DNA from 3 places in the Halomonas sp. A020 genome. Region 2 is predicted to be linked to each of the others. Evidence: predicted binding sites of a transcription regulator. Region 2 holds the regulator's gene; each other region holds the start of a gene.

Region 1 (10,175 bases), 1.4 Mb from region 2:
GCTACCGCCACGAAACGAATATTGACCAGCGGCTCTCCCAAAAACCCTTGGGCCTCGATACCTGAGACCACTAAGTCGGCACGGCCATCGTAGAGCATCTCGGTCCCCCCGTTAAGCACGCTCTCGTGGAGCTGCACGCGTACCTGAGGATAGGTTTCCGAAAAGCGTTCCAGTGCTTTGGCTTGCGCCGCTGCAGGAAAAATCTGATCGATCGCCACGACGATCTCTGCTTCAAGCCCCGCCGCCAAGCGCGAGGCGACGTCTTCCAGAGACGCCGCGCTTTCGATCAGCTGCCGGGCCCGTCGAAGCAGCAACTCACCCGCTTCGGTCAGCCGCACCTGCCGCCCGATGGGCTCGAGCACCTGGATACCCAACTGTTCTTCTAATTTATGCACCGCATGATTCAGCGTAGAGGGGCTTTTATGGATCGCCTCTGCCGCCCTTGCGAAGCCGCCATGATCCACCACGGCGGCCAGCATTTGCCACTGCGCTAGTGTTACCCGAGACATTTCGATTTCCTCGACGCCATACAGCGAAACCATCCGCTTCATCTTCGAAAAACAATCCTAGAATGCCAGGAAATGATGGTGAGTACTTGTTTGTTAGCGAATTTCGTTGACTCACTGCTCCATCTCACGGAGTCATAGTCCCCAAAAAGCCCCAAAGAAACTCAATGAAACATTAAAATACAAAAAATTACCCTATTACTATTAGCAACTCCGCTGGATACGCCTTGCACTCATACGATTGACGCGGCGTTGCATTTTTGAATCGTTAACCGGTGTTATGGATGTTATTAATGCGGGCTTACATGCTGATATGGGCACAAAACGCTCGTTTATTTAGACGCACGTTATATTTCCCTGTCACAAGACTTCATTTGCGTCTATGGTGAAGGTGAATACACCGTTTTGTTGGCTTTAGAAAGCTGCGGCCTTTTGGTTACTTTTGTTAGCAAACGGTGTTCATGGCTGAATAAGAACCCTTCATATTTGCGCTATTCAGCGGAAGTATATTTTGTGTATGAATGTACAGTCTATTCACCCCCTTTCCCTTGGGGTATGGTTCCCGAGTTTGCTTACTTTCATGTTACTTTTATTTCACGAACTCGGCGGCCTATTTACTCATGTTGCGAATCCTCCATTCGCTGCCTCGCACGCACAAATTATTACTGTTACCCGTGGCCACCATGGTCACCGTGCTGGGCGCACAAAAACTCATCACCACCTATCATGACCTGAATCAACCTCAAACACCGCTGGAGAGCGTGCTCGTTCCGCTACCCAGCGACTCAGCCCCCGGCGTCCCGTCGCTTCGTCAAGAGCGAACGCCAGTGGCAGAAGCGATCGACCGCGCTTCTCGCGCCCTCGACGCGACCCGCGAACACATCCCTTTGAGTGAACTCACCGCCACCGAGATCGTCGATCTCGATGTGATTCCCAGTGCCGAAGCGTCCATGGCAAGTGATGCAGCCTCACACGCTGCGCATCCTCGGGTCGCGCTGAGCGACAGCCCGTTGGATGATGGCGCGCTGCATATGGCGATCGTGTTAGGTACGATTACAAGCGGCATGCTCAATGTCGACGACTCCGTCGAAATCGCTGATGCCACTTCTTACGAGGATTATGGGGTCGAACTCTACGAGGACGATGTGTCGTTCCTGGAACTGGAGCTGGCAGCCGAAGAGCCGTTCGTTCCTGAGTGGGAAACTCATATCGTCGAGCCTGGCGAGACGTTTGCCGTGTTAGCGCAAAACGAGCTGGGCTTGGGGTACAGCGAAGTGCTCGCCCTGCTGGACGACCTACCCGATCCTCGTATGTTGACGCATTGGCGTGCAGGTCACAGCTTCGACTACCAGTTGGACGAAACGGGCCGGTTGTTGGCACTGCGCATGATGAAGAACACGCGCGAAGGCGTTCTACTAGAGCGGGATAGTGACCAATACGCCATTACGGCTATCGAACGTCAGGGTGAGCCCGTACAGCGCCTTTATGCCGGTAGCGTAACGGGCAGCTTTGCTCGCTCAGCCCAAGCCACCGGCTTGAGCAGCAGCTCCGTCACGGAGCTTACGCGCATCTTGCAAAAAAAGCTGGACTTCCGTCGTGACAGCCGCCGGGGGGATCAGTTTCAGGTCTTGGTCGAATCTGACATGATCGATGGCGAGACACTTGATTCGCGTGTACTGGCCGTTAAGTATGACGGCGAGCGTATGGACCTGACCGTCGTGCGCAATACCACCGACGATAATTTTTACACGCCCGAAGGCAGCAGCCTCGATCCGGCCTTTGCGCGTCGTCCTTTCGAAGGTAATTATCGTCTTAGCTCCAACTTCAACCCACGCCGCCTACATCCGGTCACTGGGCGAGTGAGCCCGCACAACGGCACCGACTTTGCGATGCCCATTGGTACCCCCATTACCGCGCCTGCGAATGGTCGTGTCGAGCGTGTCGGCAACCACCACGCTGCCGGTCGTTACATTGTCGTGCGCCATGACAACGGCTACCGCACCCGCTATTTGCACTTGTCGCAACCATTGGTCAGCCAGGGCGAGCGCGTCACGATGGGCGAGCGTATTGCGTTGTCCGGTAATACCGGCCGCAGCACAGGCCCCCACCTGCATTATGAAGTCATCGTCAATAACACGCCGGTGAACGCGATGACGGTCGAACTGCCCGAGAACACTAGCCTAAGCGGCGATACGCTTATCGCGTTCCAACGCCAAGCCGAGCCAATGTTGGCCGCGCTGGAGAGTGGCGAAACCGGCACCATCAGCGTGGCTAACTATGAGCGCAATAACGACAGCGACGAAAGCCTCCAATAAGCACTCTCCACGGCGATACAAAAGAGCCGCTCCACACGACGTGGGGCGGCTTTTTTGACACTACCAGTCCTGATGAATGACGAGCGACTTACACTGCCTCGAGCGCTGCGAGCAGCGCCGCATCGCGGTGATAGATATCCTCTCTGAACACTACGTCTCCTTGCCCGTTGGGCCAAGCAGTCAGGTAGTGCAGCGCTACCGGAATACGGTTAGGCAAGTTCACGTTTTGATCGCTGCGGCCATTCGCGATCAGCGTATCGAGCTGATAACGGCTGCCGCTGTCTTGCAGTAGGAGCTGGGCAAATTCCGTTACCCCCTCAACCCTCACACAGCCAGAGCTCAGTGCCCTGTGCTCACGCTGAAAGAGCCCTCTTGCCGGGGTATCGTGCAAGTAAATCATGTCGTTATTGGGAAAACGCACCACGACACGTCCCAGAGGATTGCTGCTCCCTGCCACTTGGCGAAGCATCACGCCTCCCGGACGCTGCCAATCGATCGTGCTCGCATCCAGCGTTTCTCCGGATAGGCTCACTACCTGAATGTTCTGCCGCGCCAGATACTGCTCGTCCTGGCGGATCCGTGGTAGCACATCTTCCCGCATGATGGTCGGGGGGATCGTCCAGCTTGGGTTGACGGTCAAGTGGCTGATCGAGGAGTGGATGATCGGCGTTTCACGACTGGGCGAGCCCACCACCACTCGGGTATCCCAATGCTGGCCATTGGGGCGCGTATAATGCAAGCGATAGCCTGCAATATCGACCCACACGTTGGGCGTGCGCTCCAGCGAAGGGCGAATCCAGCGGGCTCGCTCCAGGTTGATGCGCAGTTGGTTCACTCGTGCGGAGACGGGCATGTTCAGTGCCAGCCGTGTGCGCTCTCCCACTACGCCATCTTCTTGCAACTGGTGGCGTCGCTGAAAACGCATGACCGCTTGCGCTAACTCTCGGTCGAAGCTGCGAGGGTCAGCTCCTGACGCCTGCACGTCGACCATGGGGTAAGCGCTACTATCTGCTGCCAGCAGGTGGGGCTCGCCCCATAGCGTCAAGCGCTGGCGAAGCGTTTGCACGTCATCGTCGATATCGCCGGGGCGCAGCGACTCATCGCGTCTTGGTAAATAGGGCACGCTCATCTGATCGGCCAGCCGACGATAGTGCACCAACGCTTCACGAAGCTGGGCATAGGCCGCCATATTCGGCCTCGCCAGTGACAGCGCTTGCTCGACCCTCCCCTCCTCGACGGCTTGCACTACACGTGGCAGCGCATAACGCCGCTCAGGTCGCTGCAGATCCCAATTCGGCTCGACGCGTTTAGGATCCACTTTACCGATCGATAGATGATCCAACGCCAAGAGCAGGGCCCGAGTGGCTCGCACGTCGAAATTGGCCTTCGCACGATCGTCCAATTGCTGGCTTTGCTGGAAGTCACTCAGCAACGACGAGGCTTGATAGTCGTCGGGCGTCAACCCGTCATCGGGCAACGTGTTCAACGCGCTGACCAGCGACTGAACGCGTTGAAGCTCTTGCCACGCCGGCTGCCCACCGCGCAGTTCATAGAACGACGCGATGGGCAGCGACCCTTCATGGTGTTGAAGATGCTGCGCGAGGGCTTGCTGCAACGCGGCGCTGGCTGGCTCATTGGCATCGGCCATTATCGGGCCGCTCAGCGCCAGACAGAGCGCCGCTCCTATCGCCCATCGTCTTAGTGGCTGGTGGTCGTTCATCGCCTCTCCTTGCGTTACTATGCTGCGTTGTAATGTGGCTTCACTCTTTTTGCTTACCGTCGTATCAGTAGTTCCCGTTCTGATACACGTTTTTTATCATAGCCGCTTACGCTGACTCTTGATGTATCGACCTCGTTACGCTTTTGACTCCTTCAGCAGGATAACGCCCCATGCTTTTTCGATCACGCATGATGAATGTACTGTTTTCTTTATCCATCGTACTGTTTTCTTATCCTCTTCAAGCCGCTGGCTTTTTCTCTCAAGTGGCCGCCGCCCCAGCTGCGGGGGTATCCCCCCTTCATCATCAGTTACTGCAGTTAGCGCCTAATGCCACGCCAACTGCCCTCAGGTTAGCGGCCCAGGCATTGAGCTGTGCCGATCCATCCGCAGAGCGGCTGGCCGTCATCGATTACTCGCTGCCATCCACAGAGCCGCGCATGTGGGTGTTCGATCTTCACCAACATCAGCTGCTGTTCGAGGAATTAGTGTCCCATGGACAAGGATCTGGCGATGCCGTGGCCAACGCGTTTTCCAATGTTCCCGATAGCCATCAATCCAGCATCGGTCTGTTTCGCACCATGAACAGTTACTACGGCCGCAATGGCTATTCACTACGCTTGGATGGCCTGGAGCCTGACGTCAACGATCTGGCCTTCGAGCGAGCGATCGTCATTCATGGCGCGGACTACGTAAGCCACGATTTCATCACCCAAACCGGTCGCCTAGGGCGAAGCCATGGCTGCCCGGCGGTACGTGAGGACATCACTTACCCGCTAATCGACAGTCTAAAAGAGGACCAGTACGTCTTCGCCTACTATCCGGATGAAGAGTGGTTAGCCACGTCAGCGTTTTTACGCTGTGAGTCGTCGACGCCCATGCACCTAGCCGAGATGAAATAGCGCAGGCGAGTGGTATGGCGATGCTCCTTTTTTGCGATGACAAGAGGCTGATTTTCATCAGCTAAGGCCACGCTTCACAGGCAAACATAAAAACCTTCTGCAATACTTTGTGACAAAACATCACAAATTGCGTCATCACTGAAGGTACCGGTCAATGTTTGCCTTTATGCACCCCTATCAAACGATCCGCCGCCTGGAGCAGCAAGTCGCCGAGCTACACGCTCAATTGGCCGTGGCCAAGAGCACGCGGGGCTGCCGCACGATTAGCTTAATGACGCCCCTGGAGTCGGTGAGTATGCTTCAGTCCAAAGGCGCGGATATGCTCACATCCCTAGAAGAGGGCGCCGAACGGCACGCCGAACAGCTTGCCAGTGAACGCGCCACGCTCACCGACCTGTTTACCCGGCTACATGACGCAGAAAAAGCGTCTCAACATCTTCAACAGCAGTGTCAAAGGCACCAGCAGGCCGATACGCATTACGCGGCGCCACTCGCCAGCGACACGGCCCTTCACGAGCTGCGCGGCATGAGCGTCGAACTCGCCCGTATGGCTGGTCATACCCGAGCCTTGGCGATGAGCACGGCACTCGAAGCGGTTCACGTTCAGGAAGCGCCCAGCGGCCTCACCGCCGTGGTGAGCGACATCCAGCACCTGGCCGAGCGCACCCAGCAGTTGGCGCACCAGTTGGATCAATGGGTCGAGCAAACGGCTACCATGCTGAAGGAGGATGCTCGGGTCCTTGGCCATCAACGCGAAAGCGCAAACGCTTTGGCGCGCGCCGCGCAAGACGCCGAACAAGTGATCGAACAGCTCACCGACCAAGCACGCCATATGTACAAGGTGATCCACCACAGCACTACGACGGCCTGTCTACACGCGGCCAAAGTGGAACATGCCGTGTGGAAAAGTCGTCTTTACCAGCAACTATTATCAGCTTCCCAAGAAGTTCCTCTTACGGATCAGCACCACTGCGCGCTGGGTCGCTGGTACTTGGCAGGTGACAGTCGCCGCTATCAGCAAAGCGATGCTTACCGTGCACTGGCCGTGGCTCACCGCCGTTTCCATGAGAGCGGTCTAGAGGCCTTGCGCTATTCCCGACAGGGGGGCCTGACCGGCGAGCTGGCCTCGCTGGCGCTCATGGAAGAGGCCAGCGTGACGCTGGCCCAGCAGCTCGACCGGTTGATGGAGCATGCGGTGTACGACCAGCCGCTGCCCCAGACCCGTTCATCACCGTTGGCCGACGCTCCCTAGTCTGCGGGGTAGTTCCCCATTCTTCCGTCCGGCGACTTTTATGCCATGCTAAAGGCACTTCCATCAAAGACGGAAAGGATGACGATGGCACCGGTAAAAAAGCTCGACCTCGCGCTACAGGGCGGAGGTGCTCATGGCGCGTATACCTGGGGGGTGATCGACCGCCTTCTGGAAGATGATCGCATCGAGATCGAGGGCATCAGCGGCACCAGCGCAGGCGCCATGAACGGCGTGGTGATGGCTGATGCTTTGACTCGAGGCGGAAAGCGAGCGGCGCGTCAGGCACTGCGGGAGTTTTGGCAGGCCGTTAGCCGCGCAGGCATGGCCAGCCCCATTCGCCGCTCCCCTATGGATATTCTGACCGGCAACTGGAGCCTCGACCACTCGCCGGGCTATATCGCCATGGACTTGATGACGCGCCTGGTATCACCTTACCAACTCAACCCACTCAATTTGAATCCGCTACGGGATATCGTGGCGGCTCATATCGACTTCGAACGCGTACGCCAGTGCGACCAGCTCAAGCTTTTCGTCGCGGCTACCAATGTACGCACGGGCAAGCAGCGCGTCTTTCGCCGCGAAGAGATGAGTGTCGACGCCGTCATGGCCTCCGCTTGCCTGCCGTTCATGTTTCAAGCGGTGGAGATCGATGGCGAAGCGTATTGGGACGGAGGCTACATGGGCAATCCGGCGCTGTTCCCTCTCATGGAGGAGTGCAGCGCGCGGGACATCCTGCTGGTGCAAATCAATCCGATTCGTCGCGAAGAGCTTCCCACCTCCGCCTCGGCGATCATGAACCGCCTCAACGAGATCACCTTCAACGCTGCGCTGATCAAAGAGGTACGCATGATCGCACTACTCAAGCACGCTCTCGAAGAGCAAGGTATCGAGAACTGCTATCAGCAGGCCCTCTTTCACCGCATTAGCGGCGACCAAGCCCTGGATAACCTATCGGTTTCCAGTAAGCTCAACTCCGAATGGCCCTTCCTTTGTCACCTATTCGAGCAAGGCCGAGAGGCGGCCGAGCATTGGCTCGCCACGCATTTCGATGCCCTTGGCAGGGTGTCCACACTCGATATCGATGCGGTCTACCTACACGAATAAGCGCGCTCACGCCCAGCCACTGCCCCAACTTAGCGCACGCTGCCCAAGCAGAGTGCGCTAAACGAGCGTTAAGTGCTCTACTCTCCCCCGTCTTTGCCACTTGCCAAGCAGTCTCCTATCTAAGCAAAATCTTTAACCAACTGTTTTCACTGATTTAAAAGAGTGATGGCGGAGTATTTGCTTATTTTTTCTACATGGTGATAGGCGTGGACCAGGCCCAACAGGGTACGAGTGCGTCGGACCTGACCTTCAACGATGAAGGCATGTTCCCGTAACCACGTAACGCCTGCGCGTTGCGTCTCGACAAACTCGTTCGTACGCTGTGAGGTCACTCCCATGGAGATCCGCAACAAAGCCAACCGTATCCGGTTGCTCAATTTCTCGACGCCGCAAATGCGGGCCTTTCACCTCTCCTGGTTTGCATTCCATATCTGCTTTTTTGGCTGGTTCGGTATCGCACCACTCATGGCCGTGGTGCGCGAGGATCTCGCGCTAACGCAAACCCAAATCGGCAATACCATCATCGCCTCGGTGGCGATCACCGTGATCGTTCGGCTGCTGATCGGTGTACTCTGCGACCGTATCGGCCCACGCAAAACCTATACGGGCCTGTTGATGCTGGGCTCCATTCCCGTAATGGGAATTGGCCTTGCCGACAGTTTCGAGACCTTCTTACTGGCACGCTTGGCGATTGGCGCCATCGGCGCATCGTTCGTCATTACCCAATACCACACCACCTTGATGTTTGCGCCCAACGTGGTAGGCACCGCCAATGCCACCAGCGCTGGCTGGGGCAACCTGGGCGGCGGTACCACCCAAATCGTCATGCCGCTGATTTTCGCCGGCGTTCTGATGCTCGGCGTGAACGAAGCCCTCGGCTGGCGACTCGCCATGGTGGTGCCTGGTGTGGTGCTGTTCTTTACCGGTATTGCCTACTGGCTGTTCACACAAGACGCCCCCAATGGCAACTTCAGCGAGCTGCGCGCACGCGGTGAGCTGCCACCCGCTACCGGTGAGCACGGTGCCGCCCAAAGCTTCCTGGCGGCGGCGAAGGATATCCGCGTATGGGCACTGTTCGTCGTGTATGGGCTCTGCTTTGGCGTCGAGCTAACGATCAATAACATTGCCGCCATCTACTTCTTCGACAAATTCGATCTGACCCTGGCGACCGCTGGGCTCATTGCCGGACTCTTCGGCTTGATGAACATCTTCGCTCGCACACTGGGCGGCGTATTTTCCGATCTGTTCGCCAAACATGGTGGGCTCAAAGGGCGCGTTCGCTGGCTTTTCATAGCGCTGGTGTGCGAAGGCATTGCCCTAGTGGCGTTTTCCCAAATGCACGTGCTCAGCCTAGCCATTGGCATCATGCTGGTATTTAGCCTCTTCGTGCAAATGGCCGAAGGCGCCACCTTTGGCGTCGTGCCCTTTATCAACAAAAAAGCCCTGGGGGCCGTGGCCGGTATCGTAGGGGCCGGCGGCAACGTGGGCGCGGTGTCTGCGGCGTTTCTGTTTCGTAGCGAAAGCTTGAGCTACCAGCAGGGCCTTTTCTACCTGGGCCTGACCGTGTTGGTACTAGCGTCTTGCGTACTGGTGGTGCGTTTTAGCGAGGCCACCGAAGCCGAAGAGGCCAGCGCATACCGTGATGCCGTCGGCGACGATACGGGGGCAGGTGCTCTCTCACTACGCTAATATCGGTGAATATTGCCCCTGCCAGTGTGCTGCTGCGGGGGCGTTTGACTTTTGGCGGCGAGTATCAAGGAAATCACCATGTCTTCTGCCCAACAGCTTCTCTTTACTGCCCTGCGCTGCGACATCGATAACCTTCACCATCTCGCTACGACCGTGGATATCGTGAGCGATATCAGCCAGTTCATTCATGTGCTGCAGCGCGAACGCGGCGCCTCGACGATTTACCTGGCCTCACAAGGTAAGCGTTTCAAAACCCGCCGAACGACCTACGTTCAACATAGTCAATCGGCCGAAGCCTCGATGCGCCTGCGTTTAGAAACGTTCAGCCAGGAAGCTCGACCTCAAGCCACCGCACGCTTGCTGCGCCGCATTGCCAGCGTTTGGCTAGCGCTGGATGAGCTCGATGCCCTGCGTCGAGCCATCGATACCTTTCATATTTCACCGGACGCGGCCACGCAGGCATTCAATCACCTGATTAGCGGTTTATTGGCGATCGTCTTCGAGGCCGCAGACACGGCTGTCGATCCAGACATCACCCGCGCTCTGGTAGCCACGTTCCACCTCATGCAAGGCAAGGAGCTTGCCGGACAAGAGCGTGCCTGCGGTGCCTTTGGGTTTACCCTAGGCCATTTCGATGACGCTCATCGCACGCTGCTCAACGAACTCGTCGAGTCCCAGCAACGCTGCTTC
Region 2 (10,175 bases):
CTTTGTTGATCGCTTCTTCCAGCGTCATGTCGCTATCACGGGTGAGGGGATGACGACGGCGGGTGGCCGAGTAACGCTCCAGCAAAATACGCGCATCGGTTGTCAGGTAGATCACCTGAAAACGAATTTCCCGGTGGCGCAATTCTTCAAGTAGCGCTGGCAGACGCTCCAGCGCAGTAGGTAAGTTGCGTGCGTCGATACTGACGGCAATCCGGGTGCGCTCACCCTGGGCGCGCAACTCGTCGATAAGCGAGCCCAACAGCATGGCAGGCAAGTTATCGATCGCGTAATAGCCAAGATCTTCCAGCGCTTGTAAGGCGATAGACTTACCGGAACCTGAACGGCCGCTAATGATCACCAGTTGCATAGCGTCTCTCTTGGCGTTTGAGCGTAAGAAGTAAAGACAAATTGAAGGAGTAGATCTGTTACGCAGCTTGTTCGCGTATCTTGGCCGTTATCAGCGTCAACAGTTCTTTTTGGCTGCCTGCTTTGCGCAGCTGTTGGCGAGTATCGGCGTCGTTCATGATCGTCGCGACTTGTCCGAGCAAAGCAAGGTGCGTGTCATCGGCTTCTTCAGGCACCAGCAAAACGAACACGAGATCGACCGGGTCCCCATCGATGGCATCGAAATCGACGGGTTCCGCCAGTTTCAAAAAGCCAGCAATGGGGGCACTGCAGTGTGGGCTTCTTGCGTGGGGAATGGCAACACCGTTGCCAATCCCCGTGCTGCCAAGACGCTCGCGCCCAATCAAACGACTGAACACTTCTTGGCTGTCAAGGCTGGGCGTGTTTTGGGCGATGAAGGTGCTGAAAAACTCCAGCACCCGCTTTTTGCTGCCCCCGGGTACGTCATAAAGCACGCGCTCCGGGGGGAGAATGGTTTCCAACGTCATTGAGTTAACGCACGCCTGCGCCTTGAGCGCGAGCTTGTGCTTTTTCCTTGTGTTTGACGAGTTGACGATCGATTTTGTCCGCAAGGGCATCGATGGCAGCATACATATCGTTATCGAGTGCCTCGGCATGAAGGTCAGCACCGGCGGCATGTAGCGTGCACGTTGCCTGCTGGCGCTCCTTTTCGACAGATAAGGTCACTTGTACCGTGGTGATATTGTCGTAGTGTCGTTCGACGCGTTCCAGCTTTTCGTTAACGTAGTCACGCAAGGCGTCAGTCAGTTCAACGTGATGACCAGTGATGTTTACTTGCATTGACGTGCTCCTTATCCATCGGGCTGTACTTCGATTGTAACCCTTTTTACGCTATTGCAAAGCCCTTGCGGTGAGTTTGTCACGACCAAGCGTTTAACTAGCGTAAACGGCGGCGCTCGCTCGAAGAGGGAATGCCCATCGACTCGCGATATTTCGCGACGGTACGTCGTGCCACGCTTATTCCGCCCTCTTCGAGAAGCGTCACCAAGCGACTATCGGAGAGCGGTTTGCCTGAGGGCTCCTCTTGAATGAGCTTTTTGATACGTGCGCGAATGGCCGTGCTCGAGTGGCTGTCGCCGCCGTCTTGGCCACTGACTTGACTGGAGAAAAAGTATTTCAACTCGAACACGCCACGCGGTGTATGAATGAACTTCTGTGTCGTCACGCGTGAGATGGTCGACTCATGCATCTCTACGGCTTCGGCGATGTCGGCCAAGATCAGTGGCTTCATGGCCTCTTCGCCGTGCTCTAGAAAGCCAATTTGGCGAGCGATGATTTCACGCCCCACGCGCAGCAAGGTGTCATTGCGGCTAGAGAGGCTTTTGATCAGCCAGCGCGCTTCTTGAAGGTGCTCTTTCAAGAACTGGTTGTCCTGGCTCTTGTCGGCGCGTTTGATCAAGCTGGCGTAGTCGGGTTGGATGCGTAGCCGTGGAAGAGCGTCCGGGTTGAGCTCTAAATGCCAGCCTTCGTTGTCATGGCGCACGACCAGATCGGGAGTGATGTAGCTATCGTCGGTCACGCCGTAGGCGCTGCCGGGTCGGGGATCGAGGCTGCGAATTAATCGAATGACGTCATCCAGCTGTTCATCGTCCAGGCTCAAACGGCGCTTGAGGAGGCGCATATCGTCTTTGCCTAGCGCCTCCAAAAACTGTCGTACCAGCCGTTTGGCTGGCATCAATAGCGGGGTGTCTTCCGGCAACGCAGCAAGTTGAAGCATCAGACATTCGCGCAGGTCGCGAGCGAACACGCCGGTCGGCTCGAACTGCTGCAAGCGCAGTAGGGTATTTTCCACTTCCCGTTGGCTCAAGCCGTCATGACCTTGTGCTTTGAGCCCTTCACGAATGTCGTTGAGCGGCTGGGTAAGATAACCATTGGCGTCCAGCGCATCGATCAGGCTCTCCGCAATTGCATATTCCCGTGAGCTGACATCGGTCATGGCCAGTTGCCACAGCAAATGGCCATGCAGGCTTTGGCCAGCGGCTTGGCGCTCGAAGTCGGGTCCTTCGCTACCACCGCTCAGACTGCCCATGTCTTGGTAGGTGTCCGACCAGTCGCTGTCGACGGAGAGTTCGTTGGGAATGCTGTCAGACCACTCGGCCTCTTGCGGCTCGCTGACTGCCTGTTCCCCAAACTCGTCCTCTTGCTCGAGCATAGGGTTGGCGTCAAGTGCTTGCTGAATTTCTTGACGGAGGTCCAGCGTAGAGAGCTGCAGCAGGGCAATGGCCTGTTGCAGCTGGGGTGTCATGGTCAGCTGTGTGCCGATACGCAATTGGAGAGAAGCTTTCATGACCATCTGAGAACCACTCGTTAATCAGAAAGCTCCACCCTAGAGCGAGTTATGGCTAGGTGCAAGTGCAATAAGCATGCCACTAAAAGAAAAGTTTGGTCAGGCCTCGGTTTAGAGCCGGAAATCAGCGCCCAGATAGACGTCGCGGACCTTTTGGTTATTGAGAATCTCCTGGGCGTTTCCACTGGCGATGATGTGGCCATCGCCAACGATGTAGGCGATATCGCAAATATCCAGGGTTTCACGCACGTTGTGGTCGGTGATCAAGACGCCGATGTGGCGTTTTTTGAGTGCGCGGATAATGGTTTTGATTTCGCCGACCGAAATAGGGTCGACCCCTGCAAAGGGTTCGTCGAGTAGAATGAACGCGGGCTCGGTGGCCAGCGACCGCGCGATCTCTACTCGACGGCGCTCGCCTCCTGAGAGGCTCATGCCTAGGTTGTCACGAATATGGGTGATATGAAAATCTTCGAGCAGTGACTCCAGGCGAGCTTCTCTGGCACTGCGATCGAGCGTTTTGCGCGTCTCGAGGATGGCCATGATGTTATCGGCTACCGAGAGCTTGCGAAAAATGGAGGCCTCTTGGGGAAGATACCCAATGCCTGCCATGGCGCGTTCGTGCATGGGCGCGTGGGTCAAATCCAGATCGTCGATACCCACATTGCCCGCATCGGATTTGACCAGTCCGACGATCATGTAAAACGAGGTGGTTTTACCGGCTCCATTGGGGCCCAACAGTCCAACGACACTGCCCTGGGCGATTTCCAGGTTGATGTCCTTGACGACACGGCGGCGTTTGTAGCTCTTCGCTAGGTGGTGGGCGTAGAGCGTTTTGACAGGTGCGGAATCTGCAGACGTTGATGCTGCCACGTGTGGGCGCTCCCTATTGTTCCGGCTGAAGGGTCATGCGAATGCGCTGGTTGTCGCTACCGTTCACGTCGGAGCGAGCTTGCACCACTTCCTGGTCGATGAAGTACTCCAGGCGGCCCCCTTGAAAGCGGTCGCCTTGCTGGGTCAGTTCGGCTTGGTCGATCAGCTCCACGCGGCGTTCGGCGACATGATAGATGATGCGCCGTGCCCAACCTTCCATGGGGGTCTCCTGGTCGTCGAGACGATTGCGCAAGTAGGCACGCTCACCCGTGGCAATGGCTTGAGAAAGTTCCCCTGCATCATTGCGCTGAATCTCGACGCGTTCGCCGCGCAATTGCATTTCGCCTTGACGAATATCCACGTTACCTGAGTAAACTGCGGTGCCCGCGCGCTGGTCGAGGTCCAGGCGGTCGGCTTCTACTTCGATGGGTGCTTGGCTTTGCGCCATGGCAGCCGTCGCCAGCGGTAGCGTTAAAGCAAAGAGGGTGCTGCGGAGAGAGGCATTCATCGCGACTCCTAGGGGGTACGAGTGGCCGGCGGATGCACGCCGCGCACGTTGTTGGTCAGGCGGACCTGGCTGTCATCCAGCCAAACGTCCATGCGGGAAGCTTCCATACGCTGAGGGGGCTGCTGCAACAGCACGGGCGTAGTGCTCCAGGCGTGGCGGGTCACGCCATCGTAGTTGAGTTGCTGTGTATCGAGCTGCCAACCCTCTTCAGGCGCGAGCAGCCGGGCAGACCCGCGCAGCGTCAAGGCCTGAGTATCGGTATTCAGGGTGCCGGTATCCGCGGTCGCCAACCACTCCCGCTGTTCGCTATCGAACAGCGTAGCACGTGGCGACACGACATCTGTCATGGCCGTTTGAGGTGTATGCACTAGCCGGGGAGTGACCAGCGACTGCTGAATCGTCCCCGATTCCCCAAATAGGGTGATTTCGGCATTCTCTAATACATGACCTGGCTCCTGAGCGCGCGCTTGCTCGTCGATATCTCGCTCTTGGGCGCTGCGCGGGTCGAGCCAAACCAAAAGCATGCCCAGGACGACGACCAGTGCCGTTACCCAAACTCGTTTTCTGAGCTTTACGCCCATCATGAGTGCCTGTGAAGATAGGTGTCGAGTACGGCATCCCAATGCCCTTGGGAGGTGAGCAGCGTATCGCAAATTTCACGCACCGCGCCGTGCCCGCCCAGCCGTTCGGTGATCCAATCGGCGTGGGTATGCATATAATCGGGTGCATTGGGGACCGTGATGCCAACGCCTGCGCGCTTGATGGGTGCCAAGTCTGGCAGGTCGTCCCCGCAGTAAGCGACTTGTTCGAGCGTAATATCCAGCCGCTGGCAGAGGGCTCGCAGGGTCGTGAGTTTGTCTTCGCAGCCTTGATGCACATGGCTGATACCTAGTGCCGCAGCGCGCTGGCTGACCATCGGCGAATCGCGGCCGGTGATGAGCGCCACATGAATGCCAACGCGTTTGAGCAGTTTCAAGCCATGCCCATCCTGAGTGTGAAACGCTTTGATCTCGATGCCGTCGGCTTGAAAGTAGAGTCGGCCGTCCGTCAAAACGCCATCTACGTCTAGCGCAAGTAGTTTTACGCGGCGGAGCCGGTCGAGTAGTGCATCGGGTAGGGCCATATAGCCTCCTTAACATCCATGGCAAAAAGCGTTATCACGCAGTTAAATCACACCGCTGGCCAGTAAGTCATGCATATGTAGCGCGCCGATGGGACGCTGTTGCTCGTCGACGACGGCCAGCGCGGTTATCCGGCTATCTTCCATAATACGTACCGCTTCGGCTGCTAGCACGTCAGGACCGATGCGTTTGCCTGGGCGCGTCATGACGTCGTCGACTCGCACATCGCGCAAGTCATGAAATTGGTCCAATGTGCGTCTCAGGTCACCGTCGGTATATACACCTGCCAAACGGCCTTCGCTATCGATGACGCAGGTGAACCCAAGCCCTTGGCGTGTGATCTCTAAAAGCGCATCGCGTAGCGGGCTACCCAATGCAACCTGAGGCAGCCGCGTGCCGTCGTGCATGAGATCGCGGACTCGCAGCAGCAGCCGCTTGCCGAGGCTTCCGCCCGGATGAGAGAGCGCAAAATCTTCCGCTGTAAAGCCACGTGCTTCAAGCAAGGCCACGGCAAGGGCGTCCCCCAGTGCTAGCGCGGCGGTGGTCGAGCTTGTCGGGGCAAGATCCAGCGGGCAGGCTTCGCGCTCGACGCCGCTGTCCAAATGGGCATCGGCGTGGCGTGCCAGGGTAGAGCCTGGACGTCCAGTCATGCTCACCAGCGGGGTGCCAAGCCTTTTAAGCAGAGGGAGTAGCGCCGTGACTTCAGCTGTTTCGCCGGAGTTAGAGAGCGCCAACACCACGTCGGTACGGGTGATCATACCGAGATCGCCGTGGCTGGCTTCACCTGGGTGTACGAAAAAGGCGGGCGTGCCGGTGCTTGCCAGTGTGGCAGCCAGTTTGCCTGCAATATGACCCGACTTGCCCATGCCGGTCACTACCACGCGGCCTTGGCAGGCGAGAATGAGCTGGCAGGCATGGTCGAATTGGTCGTCTAGCTTGGCTTGGAGGCCGCCGATGGCTGCTTGCTCGATTTGCAGCGTGCGCAGCGCACTTTCACGCAGTTGGCTGGGTGTAGAGAGTGGCTGGCCCATGGCATGTCTCGTTTTCATGATGTGAATGGGTAGCTGGTAAGAATAACATCTTGCGGCGCTATTTAGCTAAATCACGACAAGGTCGTCGATGGTATGGAGGGCTCCATTGCATGAACGATGGTGCGCTCACTATTAGCGTCGCTGCTGTTGAGAGTAGCGTTGGATCATGATGTTCGATACTATTTCGAAAACACTGTTTTTTAAACTGCCCTGTGGCTTGTCGGTTTATACTGACGCGTTCTGGCATCAACGAGGAAGGTCAAACATCACATGACGGATGTACCCTTCATACAGGTCGAAGACATCTACTTTTCCCGTGGTGAGAGCGAAATTTTTCGCGGTGTCAGCATGACCATACCTCGCGGGCAAGTGACGGCCATCATGGGGCCAAGCGGTACCGGTAAGACGACGTTGTTGAAGCTCATCGGTGGCCAGCTCACACCCGACCGTGGACGTATCCTCATCGATGGGCAGGACGTGCATCGGCTCTCACGTAAAGCGCTATTCGCGCTGCGCAAACGCATGGGCATGCTGTTTCAAAGCGGTGCCCTGTTTTCGGATTTGGACGTTTTTGAAAACGTTGCGTTTCCGCTGCGCGTTCATACGGACCTGCCGGACGCGATGATTCGCGATCTGGTGCTATTGAAGCTTCAGGCGGTAGGGCTGCGCGGCGCGAAGCACCTAACGCCCGCCGAGCTGTCCGGAGGGATGGCGCGTCGGGTGGCGTTGGCGCGTGCCGTGGCACTCGACCCTGAGCTAATACTCTACGACGAGCCATTCGTCGGCCAGGATCCTATTTCCATGGGCGTGCTGGTGCAACTGATCAAACGGCTCAATCAGGCGCTGTCACTCACCTCGGTGGTAGTGTCGCATGACATCAAAGAAACGCTGAGCATCGCGGATTACCTCTACTTGATCGCCGATGGTCAAGTCGTTGCTCACGGGACCCCCAGCACGCTGGAAACGAACCAGGATCCTCGCGTCAACCAATTCATGCACGGCAAGCCAGACGGTCCCGTGCCGTTTCACTATCCCGCAGACCCACTTCACCGGGATATCTTCGGTCACGATTCAGTCACAAAGGCAGGGTAGATGCAGGGCAAATTGACACAATATGCGTCGCGCGTGGCCCGTCTGGGGCGAAAAAGCAGCGATGTCGTCGAGGCGCTGGGGCGCGCGACGGTGTTTCTAGCGCAGTCGGCGATAGGCGTGCCGTCACGGGAAGGGTGGTCGCTTTGGATGCGCCAAATGCACTTCGTCGGAGTGCTGTCGCTGGCCATCGTCCTCGTGTCGGGGCTGTTCATTGGCATGGTGCTGGCGCTACAGGGATACACCATTTTGGTGGATTTTGGTGCCGAACAGGCGCTGGGCCAAATGGTGGCGCTCTCACTGCTGCGTGAGCTTGCCCCTGTGGTGGCTGCGCTGCTGTTTGCGGGGCGAGCCGGGTCTGCTTTGACCGCCGAAATCGGTCTGATGAAAGCCACCGAGCAGCTCACTAGTATGGAGATGATTGGCGTCGACCCGCTGCGGCGTGTGGTGGCGCCTAGGCTGTGGGCGGGTTTCGTGGCGTTACCGATATTGACCGTGGGCTTCAGTGTCGTGGGCATTTGGGGCGGCTACTTGGTCGGTGTCGAGTGGCTGGGCGTGTTCGAGGGCTCGTACTGGAGCAACATGCAGGCCAGCGTGTCGTTTCTCGACGATGTTGGTAACGGTATGATCAAAAGCGTGGTCTTTGCCCTCGTCGTAACCTGGATCGCCGTGTTTCAAGGCTATGACCTCGTGCCGACTTCCGAAGGGATCTCCCGAGCCACCACCCGCACGGTGGTATATTCCTCGCTGGCCGTGCTTGGATTGGATTTCGTTTTAACTGCCGTGATGTTCGGCGGTCTTTAAGGGTGGAGTAATGTCATGAAACGCAGCAAAACCATGGAGTTCGGTGTTGGCCTATTTATGTTGGCTGGCATCGTCGGGCTGGTATTTCTCGGCTTGCGGGTCAGCGGCTTAACGCTGTCGGCCCCCTCCGATACGTTCCGCCTGGAGGCCAATTTTGCCAACATCGGCGGGTTGAAGCCGCGTGCTCGGGTCACTATGGCGGGTGTGACCGTAGGCCGAGTAGAGGCCATCGAACTCGATACTCAGTGGTACGACGCCCGTGTAACGATGACGCTGGATAGTGCGCTCGAAGGGCAGCTGTCTCAAGACACCACGGCTGCCATCTTGACGGCCGGCTTACTGGGTGAACAGTACATTGGGTTGAGTGTTGGCGGAGCGCCAGAGGTGTTGGAAGAGGGCGACGTGATTCGCGACACACAGTCCGCTCTAGTGTTGGAAGAACTTATTCAGCAATTCGTATCCAATATGGTCAGCAACGGATGATGGTCAGTCACTCATTGCCATCGGTTTTTTCCTGCAAGAGGTCATGAAGATGTTCAACCTTTATTCTGCTTTTATTCAGCGCTTCGCGTTGGCTGCTGTGCTGATGCTGGCGCCGCTAATGGCGCAAGCGCAAACGCAGTCCCCCGAAGAAGTGGTTCGTGACAATGTCGAATCCTTTATGAGCCAACTCGATGGTAAGAAAGCGTACTATGCCGATAACCTCGATGAGCTAAAAGCATTGGTCGACGAGAGCCTCGATGACGTGGCGGATTTTCGTTACATCGGCGCTAGCGTCATGGGTAGCTATTTCCGCAATGCAACGCCCGAGCAGCGGAGCCGGTTTGCCGACGTGTTCCGCCAAACGCTGATCGATACTTACACGCGTGGGTTGGTGACGTTTGATTACAACGAGCTACGTGTGCTGAACCAGCAGCGCGGCCAGCGCTACGAAGACCAGGCCAGCGTGGATATGGAAGTCGTGGCAAACAATGGTCAGGTCTACCCAGTGAGCTATAGCCTTCGTCTGTCGGATGGTGAGTGGCGTGTAGTGAACGTCATCGTCAACGGCATCAACCTGGGGCTGACTTTCCGTAATCAGTTCGATCAAGCCATGCGTGACAATAACCGCGATTACGATGCAGTCATACGTGGTTGGGCGCCTGAAATCGGTGTCGATGAGCTGGAGCAGGGAGGCGATGCGTGACATCGCTCCTCTCTCGCTCAGAGGTGACGCTGTCCGCACAGGGCGATTCGCTGATGGTCGCAGGCGACTTGACCATGAGTGTCGCCGCCGACGTGGCCGCTCGCGGCGTTCAGTGGCTGCGTCAGTCCGATCATTCTGAGGTCTGTCTGGATTTTGCGAAAATCAATAAAGCGAGCAGCGCAGCGCTGAGCGTGCTGTTTGAGTGGCTACGTGCCTGCCAGGCGCTCCAGGTCAAGGTGCGATCCATCGTGCTGTCGCCGCCGCTGCAGCGTTTGGCGTCTTTGGCAGAACTCGATACCTTGGTTTCACAAGACGTTTTTGCAGACATCGCGTGATCTCTAGAGCAGCCCCCGGGCTGCTCTCTTTATAGTGGGCACGGCTCGGCATCGCCAAGCGAGCCGCTTTTCTTTATCATGTTCGCCCATTACTCACTATTTCAACGACCCCAAAGGAGTTTCCTGTCTCATGCAACCCAACGAGGTAAAAGCACTGCTTGAATCCCGCATCGATGGGTGTGAGTTTCACATCCAGGGTGAAGGCTGCAATTTTCAGGTGATTGCGGTTGGTGAAGCCTTTGAAGGTCTTTCTCCCGTTAAGCGCCAGCAGCTCGTTTACGCCGCGCTCAGCGACGAAATCGCATCGGGTGCCCTACACGCGATCAGCATCAAAACGTTTACACCGACGCAGTGGCAAACTGCGTCGGAAAACGCTCAGTAACGGTCGCCCCCATGGATAAACTCATTATTACGGGTAATGGCTCGGTCGATGGAGAAGTGTGGGCAAGCGGTGCCAAAAACGCGGCGCTGCCCATTTTATGTGCGAGCCTTTTGGCAGATGGGCCGGTAGTCATCGG
Region 3 (10,175 bases), 280 kb from region 2:
GCGATGGCATCAATGGTATTGACGATACTGCTCATCTGCGTGGCGCTGTTGTTGATGTTCTCCATGGTATGAATCACCGACGCCATGGCGTCGCTGCCACGTTGAGCACTTTCCGCCGTTTTGGTGGCGAGGGTACGAGCATGGTCAGCATGGTCGGCGTTCTGCTTCACCGTTGCCGTTAGCTGCTCCATGCTGGAGGCGGTCTCCGCCAGCGACGCAGCTTGCTCTTCGGTACGGGTGGAAAGCTCTTCGTTGACGCCAACGATTTGCTCCACGCCGTGATTCACCTGATCCGCGCCGTGGTGAATGTCACTGATGGTCCCAGCCAGCGTTTCGCGCATGCGGTTGATGTCATACAACAAGCTATGCTGATCGTTAGCGGAGAGGGTGGCCGCTTGAGTAAGATCGCCATCGGCGATGTGACGTACTACCGTGGCGGCATAGCGTGGATCACCGCCCAGTCGGCGGGCAACGTCACGAATGACCCAGCCCATCAGGAGGGTGACCGGTACACCGATCACCAAGAGGATGAAGGCGGAACGAATCAACCGGGCAATGAAGGCGGCATTGATATCGTCGACATACACGCCAGCCGCCAGCGACCAGCCCCACTCTGGCAGGTAGGCAACATAGCTCACTTTAGGCACTTGGTCGTCACCGCTAATACGCCGTGAGTAGTAGTCCACGTGGCCACCACCGGCTTGGGCAACGTCCAAAAAGGCTGAATAGAGTCGCATACCGCTGGCGTCTTGATAGGCGCTCATATCCTCGCCTCTGGGGCGGTTAGGGTGCGAAACGATCGCTAAATCGTCATCGAAAGCAAAGACGTACTCCCCCTCACCAAAACGAACGCTGGCGATGCTGTCGATGGCTCGCTGCTGCGCTTCTTCTTCGGTCAGTTCGCCGCTCTCGGCGCGTGCCTGTAGCGCTTCTAACTGTCCATGGATGCTGCTCACGATATGCTGAATACTGTCGCGTCGTTCACTTTCGATGGTTTGGCGGTTTTCCCACGCTAACCACCCCACCAGCAGTAGCATCGCCACCCAAATGATGCCCAGCGTGCCCCAAAGTTTCTGTGTCGTTGTCAAACGGTTCATGGTGTCCCTATAAAAAATTCCAAGCAGTAAGTAAGCCCTCACTGTTATCGGCCATTATCGTTCATACCTTAGTCGAGTGAATCGAAAAGTAGGGATGGAAAGCACTATTAATTCTTTAATGGTATAAATATATAACTTTATTTGCGCTACACTCAGGGCACGTACTCAACGACAGTTATCCATCAATGGGAGGCTCTCGATGCAACGCCCCATCGTGACCCACTTTTTCGACGAACCTACCAATACATTCAGCTATGTGGTGCAAGATCCCGACAGTGCTGCGTGCGCCATCATCGACTCCGTACTGGACTTCGATTACGCCGCTGGCCGCACCGACGTTCGCTCGGCGGAGCAGATCATCGCCTTTGTGCGCCGCCAGGGGTTGACGGTGGAATGGATCTTAGAAACGCACGTACACGCCGATCATCTGTCGGCGGCCCCCTATCTACACTTGGCGCTAGGCGGCAAGACCGGTATTGGTGCCCATATCGTCGATGTGCAGGAAATATTCGGTAAAGCCTTCAATGCAGGCTCGGAGTTTGCCCGAGACGGCAGCCAGTTCGATGCGCTCTTCAAAGAGGGCGATGTCTTCGCCATTGGTGGGCTCGAAGGGCGGGTGCTGCACACGCCGGGCCACACGCCCGCCTGTCTGACCTACGTGATAGGCGACGCCGCGTTTGTGGGGGATACCTTGTTCATGCCGGACTACGGTACCGCGCGCTGCGATTTCCCCGGCGGCGACGCACGCACGCTCTATCAATCCATTCAGAAAGTGCTGGCGCTACCCGAAAAAACGCGGCTGTTTTTATGCCACGACTATCAAGCACCTGGACGTGAGCACTATCAACATGAGACGAGCGTGGCCGAGCAGCGCCGAGCGAACGTCCATGTGCATGACGGCATTAGCGAAGAGGAGTTCGTCAAGATGCGTACCGAGAGGGATGCCACGTTAGGTATGCCGCGCCTGATCATTCCTTCGGTGCAGATCAATATGCGGGCGGGGGAAATGCCCCCAGCAGAAGATGACGGGCAAGTGTATTTAAAAGTGCCGATCAACCGGTTTTGATGTTGGAAAGTAGAAGGCGAGATCATCAGTCATGAATGAAACAGCCAATGGGTTGGCAAGTTTGCAAGGGTTGATGGGAGGCGTGTTGATAGGCCTCTCAGCGGTATGGCTAATGGGGGCGCTGGGCCGTATTGCCGGTATTAGCGGCATCATTGGAGGGCTGGTGACCCAGCGCCCGAGAGGAGACAGCGCGTGGCGCATGGCGTTCTTGGCTGGGTTAGTCAGCGGCCCGTTGCTGGTGATGGCGGCCGGGGGCGGGCTGGGTAACGTGGCAGGCGTGCCCGGTGCGGTGATCGGTGAACCCGCAGGCGGCGTGCCGCTCATGCTGTTGGCAGGCCTGCTGGTAGGGGTAGGCACGGGACTTGGCAGTGGCTGTACCAGCGGTCACGGCGTATGTGGCTTGGCGCGTTTGGCACCTCGGTCGATGGCGGCCACCGTCACCTTCCTGGTCGCGGCCATCGCGACGGTCTATGTGGTTCGCCATGTCATGGGAGGTGGAGCATGAGGGTTCCAGCGGTAAAAACAGCGGCGGGATATCTCGCTGGCCTGCTGTTCGGTGTCGGACTCGCGATCTCCGGGATGACCGACCCCGCGCGCGTGCTCGGCTTTTTGGATGTGGCTGGTGCCTGGGATCCGACGTTGATGTTCGTACTGGGTGGCGCCGTTGGCACCACGTTCGTGGGCTATCGCGTGGTCTTCGCTCGCGGCACGCCGCTGTTTGGCACCCACTTCCAACTGCCGAGCAAGCAAGAGCTGGACGCCAAACTGTTAGGCGGCGCGGCGCTGTTTGGCGTGGGCTGGGGGCTATCGGGTTACTGCCCTGGTCCTGCGATCGCCTCCATCGGCGGAGCAACGTTGCCGCTGCTCGCGCTGTTGGCGGCCATGGTGTTGGGCTGGTTCATTGCTCAGCGGCTGTCCCACTAGCCAAATGGGCAGCAATACCAGCCGCATCGACGCTCTCATGGCGCTTCGCTACCCATCATCTCGATGAAGCGCTCGTCGCTGGGTAGGCCTTGAATACGGTCTATGCGGACCGTGCCGCTGTCGGTTTCGCGTTGGAACGCACTGGTGGGAGTGGCGTAGAGGCCGAGCTGTTCGAAGAGTTGATTGTTGTCGTAGACTTGCTCTTCGATGTCTCGTGGCTGTGCGCTGGGAGAGAGTTCATCGCCCTCACTATGGCGATGTAGCGCGGCGGATGGGGCCTCGGCGCCCAGTATCGTGGCGGCGAGTGCCGGGCTATTGGGGGCTAGAATACCCACCATGATATGGCGCAGCTGCACTTCGCCAGCCTCTACCCAAGGGCGGGTTTGCTGCCACAGCTGACGGCAGTAGGGGCAGTTGGCGTCAGTGAACGTGTAGATGACGCGTGGCGCATCCGGGTTGCCATCCTGGATCCAGTGGCTCTCTTCGAGCAGCGCCCACGTGTCGGCTTCCAGCGGCGCTCGTACGTGCTCATCGAGCTGGGCCTCAGTCAGGTCGGTGCCTTCACCGTCGACCAGCGTGCCAATGATCGCATGCTCTCCATCGGGGGTGAGATAAATCGCCATGTCCTGCCCTTGCACGCTGGCCCCAAAGCCGCGCATTCCGCCCGGTGCATCGAACTGACCATGAATCGTCAAACCCTGGTTGGCGAGCGCCTGAATGGGCGCGGGCAGCTCGTCAGCGAAGCTGACAAAGGCAGTGCTAGCTGTCGCGGCCAGCAGGCTGACACGACCGAGACTTTTTAATGAAACCCATGACATCGCATAATCCTTTCAGTAAAACGGCGTGGGGCACTCGCGCCTCCTTGCCTCGTGACATGATCGTCACACAGTATCGCAGCGGATGATTATGTAAGAGTGACGATCATGGATGCCTGAGTCGTTATGTCGCAAGCGTCAAGCGTCAGCCACCAGCCAGCACACGGCATAGGGTGGCAGCGTCGCGTCATGGTGAGTACTCGCGCTGCCGATCGGCTGCCAGTCATGCTGAGTAAGCGTTTGATGGAGGGCATCCCCTGCGTGAGTGAGATCGACCTTGCCATCGGTCACGTTGTAGAGCGCGAGTAGGCGTCGACCGTCAGGCAGGGGGCCACGCTCGAGGGCGAGCAGCTCAGGGGGAGTGTCGATCACGCGCTGCGGGGCGTTGGGGTGGAAACAGGGCTCTTGACGACGCTGTGTTAGCAGCCGATGCAGGGCATGAAAAACGTCATGAGTCGGGGTGGCGGGGCTCTCTAATAACAAGGCAAGCTCATCGAGCTGCCAGCGTCGGCGGTTGATCGAGCGCAGGCGGCCGCTACGTTCCACACCTTCCACATCGTTCAGCGTGCCGGTGAGCGTGTGGATATAGAGCGCAGGGATCCCTTGCAAGCTGAGCATGATCGCTTGGCTGCAGAGAAAGCGTGCAATTTGCCACGGGTCCGGGCCACGGCGAGTGCCGCGCATCGCCTCGAACCATGTGATATTGATCTCGTAGGGCGTGTCGCTGCCGTCAGGATTGCTGCGCATACTGACAAACCCACCAAAGCGATGCATCAATTCCAGCAGCGCGTCACGCTCGTGGTCGGGTAGCAGGCCTTCAAGAGGCCGTACACCTATACCGTCGTGGCTGGCGGTAAAGTTCAAGTAGGTACACTGCGGCGGCAGTACCGGGAGGCTGTTCAACCACGTTTGTAGCGTCGTCGCTTCCCCGCGGGTCAGGGTATGCAGTAAAAGCGGGGGCAGGGCGAACTGATACACCATGTGGGCTTCGTCGGGAGTGCCCTGCGTCAACCGCTCCAAGCCAAAGTAGCTGATGTTTTCGGCGTGTGGCACGTTGGTTTCGGTAATCAACAGCGTGCCGGGCGCCACCTCATCCACGATAGCGCGCAGTAAGCGCACGACGGTATGGGTCTCTGGCAGATGGATGCACGGGGTGCCGAGCCGTTTCCATAGAAAGGCCACTGCATCCAGGCGAATGATGCGCACGCCTTGCTGCAGGTAGAACAGCAAAATGCCGACGAACTCGAGCAGCACGTCCGGGTTTTCGAAGTTGAGATCGATTTGATCTTCCGAAAAGGTGGCCCATACGTGGCGGGTGCCGCGGCGCGTCGAGATCGGCACCAATAACGGGCTGCTGCGCGGGCGGGTGACCTGGGAAACGTCCGTGTCAGGATCCACCTCTATGAAATAGTCGCGCCCGGGTAGGCTGCCGGTGAGATAGTCGACGAACCAGAGCGACTCTCGGGAGACATGGTTGAGTACCAAGTCAGCCATCAAGTCGTAGTGGCTGGCTAGGGTTTGGACGTCCGACCACGCGCCCAGCTCACTATTGACCTCACGATAATGAATCACCGAAAAGCCGTCGTCGCTGCTCCAAGGGAAAAAGGGCAGCACGTGAACCCCACTGACGGTGTCTCCCAGATAACGTTGCAAAAACGTATCCAGCACGGCTAGCGGTGGCGTTCCTTCATCGACGATCGAGTCGCCGTAACAGATGACCCACTGATCCTTTTCGCTCCACATTGGTGCATCGACAGACTGACCGTTAACGGTCGGTGCAGCGTTTGCTCCCCCGCGAAAATGCGCGACGTGTTGACCTATTCGCCGCTGCACTTCCCCTGCACGCGGGCCGTATAGGTGGGTGAGGTAGTGGTGAACGGTCTTTTCGAAATCGGTCATAACGGGCGTCCTTTCAATCATCCTTCGACAAACGCTGCAGCTTGTGTGCCAAATCGTTACAATACGTCGAGATAGGGGCCGTATAACACCGCCATGCGATAGCTCGGCGGTCGGCTACCGCCGACAGCTGGCGATAAAACAGTTTACAAAATAGCGAAGGGCTCGTAGAGCACGCACCGTGACGCTGCGTCCCTTCGTTCAGGCTGACACGCTGCACGTACTGGTTTTAGTGCGTACTGATAATAGGTTGACTGCCATGCATTGCCCTTTTTGTGGTGCAAACGATACGAGAGTGACGGATTCCAGGCTGGTGGCAGAGGGTGACCAGGTGCGCCGACGCCGCCAGTGCGCCAGCTGCCATGAGCGTTTTACGACGTACGAGACCGCTGAGTTGATCATGCCGCGGGTGGTGAAGTCCGACGGTTCTCGCGAGAGTTTCGATGAAGCAAAGCTACGTGCGGGGATGCTCCGCGCACTGGAAAAACGCCCGGTCAGTGCCGAGGCGATCGAAGCCTCGGTAGAGCGCATTCGTCAAACGTTGCGCGCACGTGGTGACCGTGAGGTGAACGCCCGGGAGGTGGGCGAGGCGGTCATGAAAGCGTTACGTAGCCTCGACCAAGTGGCTTACATTCGTTTTGCCTCTGTATACCGCAAGTTTCAGGACCTGGATGAGTTTCGTGCTGAAATCGATCGGCTCTCCCAAGAGCCCTCCGATGAGCCGGCCGGGCAGGGATCACCGAACGGAGCGTCATAATGGGTGAGTTCTCCACTGCCGATCATCGCTACATGGCCCGCGCGATTCAGCTGGCCAAGCGGGGACTTTACACCACCGACCCTAACCCAAGAGTGGGGTGCGTGATCGTGCGCTTCGATAGCGATGGAGACGCTCGCATCGTGGGGGAGGGGTATCACGTGCGGGCTGGGGAACCTCATGCCGAAATCCATGCGCTTCAAGCGGCAGGCAACGCTGCACAGGGCGCGACGGCGTACGTCACGTTAGAGCCGTGTTCTCACACGGGGCGCACGGGCCCTTGTGCCGTGGCCCTGACCAAGGCGGGTGTCCGTCGCGTGGTGGTCGCGATGCAAGACCCCAACCCCCAGGTCAGCGGTGGCGGTATCGCACACTTGGCCTCCGCCGGTATCGACGTGCAGGTAGGTTTGCTGGAAGCCGACGCCCGGGCGCTCAATCCCGGCTTCATCTCGCGCATGGTGCGCCGCCGTCCCTTTGTGCGGCTGAAGATGGCCATGAGCTTGGATGGTCGGACCGCGATGGGCTCAGGTGAGTCGCAATGGATTACCGGGCCCCAGGCGCGCACGCAGGTGCAGCGCCTGCGGGCGCGGTCGAGCGCCATCCTGAGCGGCGTAGAGTCGCTCATCATGGATGACTCCCGGTTGACGCTGCGCGCCGACCAATTAGCCTTGGGCAACGCCGACGACATCACCCAGCGCCAACCCCTGCGAGTGATTCTTGATTCTCGCCTGCGTCTTCCTCTGGCGGCAGCGTGTCTGCGCGAGCCCGGGCGCACGCTGATCATCACCACTGACCAGCACAGCGAAGAGAAACGGCACCGGTTGGCGCAGGCCGGGGCCGAGATTCATGTGTTGCCTGCCGAAGGCGGGCGCATTGCACTGGCTGACATGCTGCGCTGGCTGGCAGATAATGAGCAGGTGAACGAACTCTTGGTAGAAACGGGAGCGACGCTTGCGGGCGCGCTGCTGGAAGCCGGCCTGGTCGATGAAATGCAGCTTTTCGTCGCGCCGACATTGCTGGGCGGCGAGGCAAGACCGCTGTTTTCCCTGCCGGGAATGACCCAGATGGCCGATCAAAAGCGCTTGACGATCCTCGAGTCGCGAACCGTGGGAAACGACTGGTGGATCATAGCCGCCCCGCACGCTGACTAGCGCAAGCCGTCATTGCAAGGTACCCTGACGCCCGAATTCGCATACGATGCGAGCCTAATTTTTGGAGATTCCATGGCGCACTCCTCTTCAGAGGGTTTATCCCCCATCGCTGAGCTGGTAGACGACATTCGCCAGGGCAAAATGGTGATTCTCATGGACGATGAGGATCGCGAAAACGAAGGCGATATCATCATGGCCGCCGAAATGGTGAAGCCAGAGCATATCAATTTCATGGCGCGCTATGCCTGCGGCCTGATCTGCATGCCGATGACCCGTGAGCGCTGCGAGCAGCTCAATCTGCCGCTCATGGTGCGCGATAACGGCTCCGGCTTTGGCACCAAATTCACGCTCTCGATCGAGGCGACCGAAGGGGTCACCACCGGCATTTCAGCCGCCGACCGCGCCCGTACGGTGCAAGCCGCCGTTGCGCCGAATGCCAAACCGACGGATATCGTTCAGCCAGGGCATATTTTTCCGCTGATGGCCGAACCCGGTGGCGTGCTGCGTCGCGCAGGCCATACCGAAGCCGCTTGCGATTTAGCCGCGCTGGCCGGATTAGATCCCAGCGGCGTCATTTGTGAGATCATGAACGATGACGGCAGTATGGCCCGCCGCCCTGAGTTAGAGGCCTTTGCCAAAGCACACGATATCAAGATAGGCACCATCGCCGACTTGATTCACTACCGGATCGTCAACGAACAAACGGTAGATCACGTAGAAACGACGCAAGTGACCACCGTCCATGGTGAGCTGGCGCTGCATGTGTTCCGTGATCGTATTCAGGGCGCTCACCACCTCGCGCTCGTGAACGGGCAGCCCACACCCGAGCAGGCCACTACCGTGCGCGTGCATTTGGCCGATACCCTGCGCGATGTGATGGGGCTGATGAAGGGCGATCAATGCCGTTGGGATGCTCACCGCGCCATCGAACAGATTGCCCAGGCGCCTGCCGGGGTGTTCGTACTGATCGATGACGGGCGGCCACATCAAGATTTGAAGGATCAGCTAGATATCTATCTGGATCGCGTGCGTCAGCCGCGCACCAGCGACTCTGATGGCTCTGGCAATTATTTAACGATTGGTACGGGTTCGCAAATTCTACGCCATCTCGGCGTGGGTAAAATGCGCCTACTCAGCTCGCCGTGGAAGTTCTCAGCGCTCTCTGGGTTCGACCTAGAAGTGGTCGAGCGGCTGGGGCCCAATGACACGGCCGACGAGCCAACTTTTCAGCAGGAATAAATCGATGCAATCCCTTTCGCAAATTGAAGGTACCTTCGTAGACGTCGATGGGCGCTACGTGATCGTGGTGGGTCGTTTTAATCACCACGTCGTGGATAGCTTGGTAGAAGGTGCCGTCGACAGTCTGACGCGCCACGGTGTGGACATGGAAAACATCCACATCGTTCACGTCCCCGGTGCATGGGAGCTGCCCCTAGCCGTCAAGCGCGTGCTCAACGTGATGAAGCCCGATGCGGTGATTGCGCTTGGCGCCGTCATTCGCGGCGGCACACCGCACTTCGAGTACGTGGCGGGGGGCTGCAACACGGCCATCAATCATCTTCAGTTGGAGTTCGATACGCCAGTAGCCAACGGTGTGCTGACCGTCGAGTCCATCGAGCAGGCCATCGAGCGTGCCGGCACCAAGGCGGGTAACAAAGGCACTGAGGCGGCCATGGCGGCGATGGAAATGGTCTCTCTACTGCGTGCCCTGCCGGTGGGAGATTCCCAATGAGTGAGCGTCGTGAGCGCAAGCCCTCAGCCGCACAGCAGGGGCGTCACGCCGCCAGGGAATTAGCGGTACAAGGGCTTTATCAATGGCAGATGACCGGTAAATCGATTACCAGCATCGAAGCGGAATTTCGCAGTCAGGTGGCCGACGACGATCTCGAAGATCACGAGAACTGGGTCAAGGTCATGGAAATCGCCGACAAAGCGCTGTTCCATGAGCTTTTACACAACACGGTGCGCTTCAAAACCGAGCTGGACCGCGAAATCGCCCCGTTGTTGGATCGCCGCCTGGAAGATTTGGACGCGGTAGAGCTGGCCATTCTTCGCTTGGGAGCGTACGAGCTCTCCCGGCGAATGGAAGTGCCTTACCGCGTAGTGATTAACGAAGGCGTTGAGCTGGCAAAATCATTTGGCGCCACCGACGGCCATAAATACGTGAATGGCATTCTCGATAAGCTAGCCAACCGCTTACGAAGTGCCGAAGTCAGCGCCCGCCGCTTGTAAGCGGAGGGGGCTGATCAAGCGTTTAAGGGGCCTTTGTGCTTGCCGAATTCGATCTGATTCGACGTTTCTTTATGTCGCCGCAGGAGGCGCAAGCGACGAATGGCGTTGCCCTAGGATGCGGCGATGACGCCACCCTATTGATGCCTCAGGCCGGCCAAGAGCTGGCCGTGAGCGTTGACACGTCAGTGGTGAACGTACACTTCCCTCATGATGCGCCGGCTCAGGCAGTCGGTCACCGGG

Evidence for each region. Region 2 encodes sigma-54, which starts transcription at its own class of promoters, with help from an activator protein. Its sites were predicted from a motif close to TGGCACNNNNNTTGCTNT; they were not measured.
Region 1: FRH_RS10240 (NarK family nitrate/nitrite MFS transporter) is a predicted target of sigma-54. The motif match lies at 7,963-7,980, and genes of this name have one in related genera.
Region 3: FRH_RS18365 (sugar phosphorylase) is a predicted target of sigma-54. The motif match lies at 5,835-5,852, and genes of this name have one in related genera.

The regions. Positions count from the first base shown of each region.
Region 1 is NZ_AP022850.1:2,210,948-2,221,122, reverse strand. It holds gene FRH_RS10270 (LysR family transcriptional regulator) at 1-509, opposite strand, end outside; gene FRH_RS10265 (peptidoglycan DD-metalloendopeptidase family protein) at 1,127-2,821, shown strand; gene FRH_RS10260 (L,D-transpeptidase family protein) at 2,910-4,541, opposite strand; gene FRH_RS10255 (murein L,D-transpeptidase catalytic domain family protein) at 4,712-5,440, shown strand; gene FRH_RS10250 (CZB domain-containing protein) at 5,595-6,692, shown strand; gene FRH_RS10245 (patatin-like phospholipase family protein) at 6,777-7,796, shown strand; gene FRH_RS10240 (NarK family nitrate/nitrite MFS transporter) at 8,133-9,485, shown strand; gene FRH_RS10235 (nitrate regulatory protein) at 9,564-10,175, shown strand, end outside.
Region 2 is NZ_AP022850.1:3,626,350-3,636,524, reverse strand. It holds gene rapZ (RNase adapter RapZ) at 1-367, opposite strand, end outside; gene ptsN (PTS IIA-like nitrogen regulatory protein PtsN) at 426-893, opposite strand; gene raiA (ribosome-associated translation inhibitor RaiA) at 898-1,206, opposite strand; gene FRH_RS17140 (RNA polymerase factor sigma-54) at 1,304-2,719, opposite strand; gene lptB (LPS export ABC transporter ATP-binding protein) at 2,825-3,583, opposite strand; gene lptA (lipopolysaccharide transport periplasmic protein LptA) at 3,597-4,091, opposite strand; gene lptC (LPS export ABC transporter periplasmic protein LptC) at 4,100-4,672, opposite strand; gene FRH_RS17120 (HAD hydrolase family protein) at 4,672-5,214, opposite strand; gene FRH_RS17115 (KpsF/GutQ family sugar-phosphate isomerase) at 5,257-6,243, opposite strand; gene FRH_RS17110 (ATP-binding cassette domain-containing protein) at 6,514-7,335, shown strand; gene mlaE (lipid asymmetry maintenance ABC transporter permease subunit MlaE) at 7,336-8,136, shown strand; gene mlaD (outer membrane lipid asymmetry maintenance protein MlaD) at 8,152-8,619, shown strand; gene FRH_RS17095 (ABC transporter substrate-binding protein) at 8,663-9,322, shown strand; gene FRH_RS17090 (STAS domain-containing protein) at 9,319-9,657, shown strand; gene FRH_RS17085 (BolA family protein) at 9,788-10,039, shown strand; gene murA (UDP-N-acetylglucosamine 1-carboxyvinyltransferase) at 10,051-10,175, shown strand, end outside.
Region 3 is NZ_AP022850.1:3,901,865-3,912,039, reverse strand. It holds gene FRH_RS18390 (methyl-accepting chemotaxis protein) at 1-1,097, opposite strand, end outside; gene FRH_RS18385 (MBL fold metallo-hydrolase) at 1,297-2,163, shown strand; gene FRH_RS18380 (YeeE/YedE family protein) at 2,195-2,668, shown strand; gene FRH_RS18375 (DUF6691 family protein) at 2,665-3,087, shown strand; gene dsbG (thiol:disulfide interchange protein DsbG) at 3,123-3,905, opposite strand; gene FRH_RS18365 (sugar phosphorylase) at 4,041-5,801, opposite strand; gene nrdR (transcriptional regulator NrdR) at 6,058-6,555, shown strand; gene ribD (bifunctional diaminohydroxyphosphoribosylaminopyrimidine deaminase/5-amino-6-(5-phosphoribosylamino)uracil reductase RibD) at 6,555-7,703, shown strand; gene ribBA (bifunctional 3,4-dihydroxy-2-butanone-4-phosphate synthase/GTP cyclohydrolase II) at 7,776-8,942, shown strand; gene ribE (6,7-dimethyl-8-ribityllumazine synthase) at 8,947-9,435, shown strand; gene nusB (transcription antitermination factor NusB) at 9,432-9,935, shown strand; gene thiL (thiamine-phosphate kinase) at 9,971-10,175, shown strand, end outside.